DNA from 2 places in the Neptuniibacter marinus genome. Region 1 is predicted to be linked to the other one. Evidence: predicted binding sites of a transcription regulator. Region 1 holds the regulator's gene; the other holds the start of a gene.
What was found. Region 1 encodes sigma-54, which starts transcription at its own class of promoters, with help from an activator protein. Its sites were predicted from a motif close to TGGCACNNNNNTTGCTNT; they were not measured.

Region 1 (4,217 bases):
TGGATATTGACTTCAATAATCGAGTTCTTAACTTACACTCCAGGGTAGAAGGGACCCATGACAATGCTAAATAAGCTCTATAATCTAGCCTTCATTTTTTTGGCTTTTGCAGTGTCGAATGCTTATGCCCTTCCTGACGACCAAGAACAGCCGATTTACATTACGGCAGATACTGCGCAAATTGATGACAAAACAGGCATCACCACTTACAAAGGCAACGTCATTATTAAACAAGGATCACTCCTCATTGAAGGAGAGCACGTTGATATGTATCGTGGTGAAGATGGAGTTGAAAAACTCATTACCAAAGGAAGTCCTGCACATTTCAGACAACTTCCTAGGAAAGGCGACCCATACAGCGACGCTTGGGGCAAGCACTTACTTTATCAGGTAGATGATCAAAAACTCACTATTACCGAAGAGGCCAAGGTTGTCCAAGCAGAAGACACTTTTACTGGAAACAAGATCGTTTATGATCTAGACAAGTCGATTGTGAACGCATTCGGTGGTGCAAGCAAAGACGAAACTGGTGAACCGGGACGTGTAAATATGGTTATTCAACCTAAAAAGAAAAATAAGGCCAACTAACCCTATGAGCTTATTAGAGGCCAAAAATCTTGCCAAGCGTTACAAAGGCAGGGAAGTTGTCAAGGACGTTTCACTAGAGATCAAAAATGGTGAGATCGTTGGCCTTCTAGGCCCCAACGGTGCAGGAAAAACGACCTGTTTTTACATGATTGTTGGTCTTGTGCAGGCCGATAATGGCGCCGTTAAAATCAAAGGACAAGACATTAGCGCACTACCTATGCACGGCCGTGCTCAACAAGGTATTGGCTACCTTCCCCAAGAAGCATCTATATTTAGAAAACTGTCTGTGAAGGACAATCTACTTGCGATTTTAGAAACAAGAAAAGACTTAGATAAACACGCTGCCCAGTTAAAAATGGAAGAGTTGCTTGAAGAATTCCATATCACACACATAAAAGACAGTATGGGCATGAGTCTTTCTGGTGGAGAACGTAGACGTGTAGAAATTGCACGGGCATTAGCAACCGAACCCGAATTTATTCTATTAGATGAACCTTTTGCAGGTGTTGACCCTATCTCAGTGAATGATATAAAGCAGACCATTCGCCATCTTCAATCAAGGGGCATTGGTATATTAATTACTGATCATAATGTGAGAGAAACCTTAGATATATGCGAAACAGCTTATATTGTTAGTGAAGGTACAATCCTTGCTAACGGCTCACCAGCCGATATTATGGCAAACGAAGCAGTAAGAAATGCTTATCTGGGCGACCAGTTCACACTTTAAGCATATACTTAGCTATAAATGAATTATGTAGTTTCAGGAGTTTGTCCCTTAGTATTATGAAACAAGCGCTTCATCTAAAAATTGGGCAACAGCTCACAATGACCCCACAGCTACAGCAAGCAATTCGCTTACTGCAGTTGTCTACGCTTGATCTTCAGCAAGAGATTCAAGAAGCATTAGAGAGCAATCCTATGCTTGATGTCTCTGAAGACGAGCACGCCTCGGCTTCCGAGACTCAAGAGAGCAATTCACAGGCACCAGAGACAGAACCTGAAGCTACAGCCACCGCGACAGCTGAAGCCGATCTTGACGATAACATTACAACTGAAGATAACTGGAATGAGAAAATACCAGAAGAACTATCAACCGATAGTAACTGGGAAGACACATTCCAATCATCTGGCCCTAATCTAAGCCAAAGCAAGGAAGATTTTGATTCCTTTGAATCTAATGATACTGCAGAAGAAACACTGCAAGACCACCTTCATTGGCAATTAAATCTTACGCCAATGAGTGATATTGATCGTCTTATTGCAACAAACATTATTGATGGCATCAATCCTGATGGTTATTTAACCATCACCCTAGATGAAATTTTAGATCACTTCCATGCGCAAACAGGTGAGCAGTTTGAAGAAGTAGAGCTGGATGAAATTGAAGCCGTTCTTCACCGCATACAGCAGTTTGATCCAGCAGGTATTGCCTGCCGTGACCTCAGCGAGTGCTTAAGCATACAGCTCCAACAGCTACCGCCTGAGACACTCTGGAAAAATGAAGCGATCAAAGTTGCACAACAATATATAAAACTACTCGGCGCGCACGATTATCGTCAATTGATGAGAAAAACACGCTTAAAAGAGCCTCAACTGCAGCAGGTCATCCAACTGATACAAGGGCTCAATCCTAAACCAGGCGCTTCAATCAGTAGCAGTGCAGCAGAATATGTTATTCCCGATGTGCTTGTGACCAAGCAACAGGGAGAGTGGCGCGTCCACCTCAACCCGGAAGTATCCCCTAAGCTACGTATCAACTCAGGTTACGCAGGTTTAGTGAAACGGGCCGATAATAGCTCTGATAACACCTACCTAAAAAACCACCTACAAGAAGCTCGATGGTTTATTAAAAGTTTACAAAGCCGCAACGAAACCCTATTAAGAGTGTCTAACGAGATAGTAAAACGACAAATCGGCTTTCTTGAACATGGCGAAGAAGGCATGAAGCCAATGGTGCTTCATGACATTGCTGAAGCAGTGGAAATGCATGAGTCCACTATATCTCGAGTGACTACACAAAAGTTCATGCACACACACCGTGGAATATTTGAACTAAAATACTTCTTCTCGAGTCATGTAAGTACAGCAACAGGGGGTGCAGCGTCCTCAACCGCTATTAGAGCGCTTATCAAAAAAATGGTTGCCGCTGAAAACAACGCGAAACCATTAAGCGACAACAAAATTGCGCAATTTCTTGATGAACAAGGCTTTAAAGTGGCTAGACGTACAATTGCGAAATATCGTGAAGCGATGGGAATTCCACCATCGAATGAAAGAAAACGTTTAGTTTAATAAAAGAGTGGCAAGAGTAGTATGTCACTGCAATAAATAGGAGAAACCTATGCAGATCAACATTACTGGACACCATGTAGAATTAACTGAATCAATGAATAATTACGTGCTCTCGAAACTACAAAAAATTGAGCGTCATTTTGATAACATCACCAATGTGCAAGTCACACTCAGCGTAGAAAAGCAACGTCAGAAAGCTGAGGCGGAGATGCACTTAGCAGGTGCCCAGCTCTTTGCTACACATGAACACGAAGATATGTACGCTGCAATTGACGGCCTTACTGACAAGCTAGATAGGCAAGTCATTAAGCATAAAGAAAAAACTAAAACTCACAAATAACTGGTCTGTACCCAAAAAATTATGTTGCTTCATGAACTATTAACCCCCTCAAGCGTCCTTTGTGGCCTTGAGGGTGGTAGTAAAAAGCGAATTCTGGAAAATGCTGCTGAAATAATATCGGAACAACATCCCGATATGAGCTCATCATCAGTCTTTAATGGACTTCATTCGCGCGAAAAGCTTGGTAGCACAGGAATAGGCGACGGGATTGCCATTCCACATTGCAGGCTGGCAGAATGTACTGAAGCTAAAGGCTATCTAGTAAAACTAGACACACCTATAGATTTTGATGCTATTGATGGAAAACCCGTAGACCTTCTATTTATTTTGATTGTTCCTGAAGACTCAACATCTGAGCACTTAGCTACACTAGCCTCAGTTGCAGAGCTCTTTAGCCAAGAAGAAGCCAGAACAAAACTAAGGGAAAGCCAAGACAGCCATTCTCTATATGAGACATTATGTGAATTGAGTGCTGCCTAGGAGTTAAAATGAAGCTTGTTGTGATTAGTGGTCGTTCCGGCTCAGGAAAAAGTACAGCATTACAAGCTTTAGAAGATATTGGTTTTTACTGTATAGACAATTTACCAGCTCTTTTGCTACCCGACCTTGTCCAACAAATGAGTAGTGATCCTAGTCACCCTGAACAGATAGCAGTCAGTATTGATGCGCGTAATTTGCTCAGTAACTTAGCCAAATTTCCAGATATCTTAAATCAACTTCGCCAAGATCATTGGGCTGAATATGAAGTTATTTTTTTAGATTCATCGGAAGCAACCCTCCTCAAACGCTATAGTTCAACCCGACGTAAGCACCCCCTTTCAGATACCCATAAGAATCTACAACAATCAATTAAGTCAGAGCTAAAGCTTTTAGAGCCTATCGCAAGCCTAGCCGATATTCGAATAGATACTACGCGCCTATCCCTGTATGAACTTCGAGATACAGTCAAACTGCGGGTTGCCAATCGCAAAGCCCAAACATTATCGGTCCAATT
Region 2 (4,217 bases), 1.1 Mb from region 1:
AAGGAAGAAACAAACCCCGACCAACCTCACGACAAGCAAGTGCTACAGGCAATACACCCGCAACAGGTCTGAGCTCACCAGAAAGAGCAAGTTCACCAATCAGCTCTAGGGATTTCAGGGGCTCCACCGGTAATTGGCCACTCGCAGCTAAAATACCAATGGCGACAGCAAGATCATAACGCCCACCCTCCTTAGGAAGATCTGCAGGCGCGAGATTTACTGTAATTCTACGTTGAGGAAAATCATATCCAGAATTTATTAAAGCACTGCGGACCCGTTCTCGACTCTCTTTCACCGCCGTTTCAGGCAGGCCCACTATTGAAAAACTAGGTAGCCCACCCGATAGGTGGACCTCAACGGTCACAAGTGGAGCATCAATCCCCACCTGCGCACGGGTATAAACAATCGCTAATGACATAAGCTTCCATCCTTGGAAGAATATTGAAGAATAAACTAAAGATAACCGCTAAACAGAAACTTGAAAAGGGCCCTTCTTATCCATGATTATTGGAGGGCCGATTAATGCTCAACCGCCAAATGTTCAAGAAGCTGCTGCAAAGTTAGTGGCATACCAAAATAACGCCCCTGCATTAGCATACAACCTTGCTCTGATAACTGTCCTCGTTGACCCTCAGTGCTAACACCATCGGCCAACACTTCAAGATCCAGCTTATCCGCAATTTTTAAAACGTTATCAATAATTTTATGGCGCCCCTCATCACTATTCATCATAGTGACTAGGCCTGCGTCGAGTTTAATAAAATCAGGATCTATATCACGTATTTTCTCCAGAACTGGCGCCTCACAAACAAACCCGCTTATGGATAAAAGAGCTTCACTAGTCAACAGATCAAACAGGGCGCCCTCTTTTTCCAGCGCGGTTTGAATATCCACGTCAATCATTACCCGCCCTATTTGCTGATATTGACTTAACTGATTAACCCAACGCTGAATGCTTTCTTTACTCGATAGCTGCTGAGATTCAATACGAAAAGAGATAAAACGAAGGCTAGGGAAACGTTGCCAAACCACATCTAAAGAGCGTAGTTCTGAATCGATCCAATGTTCAAATTGCTCGATGGAATCGGAATGCTCTAAAAGTGCTGAAAATTCAGAAAATGGCACTAAGCCTAACTCAGGATGAATCCAACTAGGCCTTGCATGTACAGCCACAACCCGATGACTATAAATACTGTAAATAGGCAGATAGGTCATCTGGATTTCATGGCTGACAAGCGCAGTCACCAGATCCTCCTCTCGGAGAATCTGAGGGCCTTTGCTTCTCTCCATCAATGCACTATAGGCTCTAAACGTGTTCCGCCCACCCTGCTTAGCTGCATACATCGCAACATCTGCTTTTTTAACCAGATCTTTACCCCGCTCTGCATGTTCGGGATAGAGTGATATACCTACACTACCACTAATAAAAATCTCTCGATGGTCAACAAACACACCATGGGATAGCTGCTCAACAACCCTTTGTGCCACTTTAACAGCCGCATCCATACCATCAACAGCCGGTAGCATCATCACGAACTCATCACTACTTAAGCGTGCTAATGCATCTTCATCACGCACCACTGAGCCTAATCTACGTGCGACCTCCTGCAACAAATTGTCGCCAACATCGCGCCCTAAATTATCGTTAATCCATTTAAAACGGTCCAAATCAACCAGCATTACAGCCAGCTGTTCATTATCTGCTTTAGATTTTTCCAGTCGCTTATCCAGTATGCTTTGAAACATCTCCCAATTAAGTAGACGTGTAAGCTCATCATATTGAGGAATTTGTGACGGCGCTTCAGCGCTAGTTTTTAGCTGACTCATGTTAAAAAATTGAGCAATATAACCAACAAACTCATTGTCGTTATTGGTTATCTTTATCACATTAAACCAAGCGGGATAAACAGAACCATTTTTATGCCTATTGAACAGTTCACCCTGCCATACATGAGTATCATTAAGATCAAGCCAAGCTTGCTCATAGTCAGTAGCTGATAGATTACCAGCACCTAAGACGCTCGGTTTCTGACCCACAACCTCATCAAAGCTATAACCGGAAATTTGTTGGAAGGCCGGGTTCACCCGAATAATATTATTATCCCTATCAGTCACAATCACAGCCTGAGGAGAACATAGAAACAACTGCTGCTCAAAATCTTTCATTATAAAAAACCAACCCCGTCTGGGTTAAATGTAAATGAGATAACATGTAAAACGGCTTAACTTTTCTATTTAAGACTACGGCTTTTTCTGTAAGGTTTCGTCTAACGCCTTTAACTGCAATTCTAATGCTTCAACTTTTTCTCTCGTTCGCAACAAAACCGCTTTTTGCGCATCAAACTCTTCTCTACTGACAATATCCAATCGATCAAACGTACCTTGTAGTAGGGATTTCACCTGCGCCTTAACGTTTTCTTGGTCTAGCACTTTCGCTTCACCAGAGAATAACTGAGAAAACTGTTCTGCTAAGCCTTCAATTAAATGTGGCTTGATCATTTTGTACCTCTAAAATCAGATAAAACACGACTCCAACTATAGCAATAAACCCATAACAAACCAGCCTTTCAAATATAGGCACCACCATGGTGCAGACCTGAAGGCAGCACTCAAACAACCGCCCTAAAATATTGCACAAAAACTAACCAAAGACAAAATAAACCAGTTAATCCATTGATATTAAAGAGATTTAAAAACATGGCACACCCTTCGCTTTAGTCAGAGCAAGAATCGGTAATTAACCATTTACTTAGCGATTTAAGTATTTGTATTGAATTTAGTATCTATGGGGGATAACAAAATGAAGATGGTCTCCGCTGTCATCAAACCATTCAAATTGGATGATGTCCGTGAAGCGCTTTCTGAAATCGGTGTTCAAGGTATCACCGTTACAGAAGTAAAAGGCTTTGGACGTCAAAAAGGTCACACTGAGCTATACCGTGGCGCCGAATACGTAGTCGATTTTCTACCGAAAGTACGTGTAGATGCCGCTGTATCTAGCGATATTGTAGATCAGGTCGTAGAAGCGATCAGTTCAGCCGCTCAAACCGGCAAAATAGGTGACGGTAAGATTTTCGTTACTTCTATTGAACAAGTAGTGCGTATCCGTACCGGCGAAACCGGCACTGAAGCGCTTTAAACATAGATTAGTGATTGCTTCTGGAGGAACCAACCAATGGAAGAACTATTAAATACAACAGCTGCTGATGTTACTCAGCTGAAATATGCCCTCGATACTTTCTACTTTTTAGTATGTGGCGCATTAGTAATGTGGATGGCGGCTGGCTTTGCCATGCTTGAGTCTGGCTTAGTTCGCGCTAAGAACACCACAGAAATTCTAACTAAAAACGTCGCGTTATACGCGGTGTCATGCATCATGTACTTAGTTTGCGGTTACGCAATCATGTACGGTGGTGACTACCTACTTTCTGGCATTACTGGTGATGGATTCACTGGTGCTGAAGAACCTGCTACTTATGCTCCATCAGCCGATTTCTTCTTCCAGGTAGTATTCGTAGCAACTGCAATGTCTATCGTTTCGGGTGCCGTTGCTGAGCGTATGAAGCTTTGGGCTTTCCTTACTTTCGCTATCGTAATGACTGGTTTCATCTATCCAATGGAAGGTTCTTGGACTTGGGGCGGCAATGCAGTGTTCGGCATGTACACGCTTGGCGATCTAGGTTTCTCTGACTTCGCAGGTTCTGGTATCGTTCACATGGCTGGTGCTGCTGCAGCTCTTGCTGGTGTTCTGGTTCTTGGTGCTCGTAAAGGCAAATACACTAAAGAAGGTGGCGTTAACGCTATCCCTGGTGCAAATCTTCCTCTGGCTACACTAGGTACATTTATCTTGTGGTTGGGTTGGTTCGGTTTCAACGGTGGTTCTGTACTTGCTACATCCGACGTTGAAAACTCAAACGCTGTTGCTGTTGTTTTCATGAACACTAACGCGGCGGCTGCCGGTGGTGTTGTTGCTGCGCTAATTGTTGCTCGCCTACTGTTTGGTAAAGCGGATCTAACAATGGCACTTAACGGTGCGCTAGCAGGCCTAGTTGCTATCACTGCTGAACCATCAACCCCTTCTGCACTACAAGCTACATTGTTTGGTGCGATAGGTGGTATATTAGTAGTCTTCAGTATCCTAACACTTGATAAAATGAAGATTGATGACCCAGTCGGTGCGATCTCTGTACACGGTGTTGTAGGTCTTCTTGGTCTTC

Region 2: the regulator sigma-54 is predicted to act here: its motif matches at 2,699-2,716, upstream of ACOQOE_RS01915 (P-II family nitrogen regulator).

The regions. Positions count from the first base shown of each region.
Region 1 is NZ_OZ245004.1:3,076,716-3,080,932, forward strand. Features, by position in the region: gene lptC (LPS export ABC transporter periplasmic protein LptC) at 1-74, shown strand, start outside; gene lptA (lipopolysaccharide transport periplasmic protein LptA) at 58-588, shown strand; gene lptB (LPS export ABC transporter ATP-binding protein) at 593-1,318, shown strand; gene ACOQOE_RS14465 (RNA polymerase factor sigma-54) at 1,375-2,883, shown strand; gene hpf (ribosome hibernation-promoting factor, HPF/YfiA family) at 2,933-3,223, shown strand; gene ptsN (PTS IIA-like nitrogen regulatory protein PtsN) at 3,245-3,703, shown strand; gene rapZ (RNase adapter RapZ) at 3,712-4,217, shown strand, end outside.
Region 2 is NZ_OZ245004.1:410,216-414,432, reverse strand. Features, by position in the region: gene ACOQOE_RS01930 (YifB family Mg chelatase-like AAA ATPase) at 1-418, opposite strand, end outside; gene ACOQOE_RS01925 (diguanylate cyclase domain-containing protein) at 520-2,166, opposite strand; gene ACOQOE_RS01920 (accessory factor UbiK family protein) at 2,242-2,499, opposite strand; gene ACOQOE_RS01915 (P-II family nitrogen regulator) at 2,801-3,139, shown strand; gene ACOQOE_RS01910 (ammonium transporter) at 3,176-4,217, shown strand, end outside.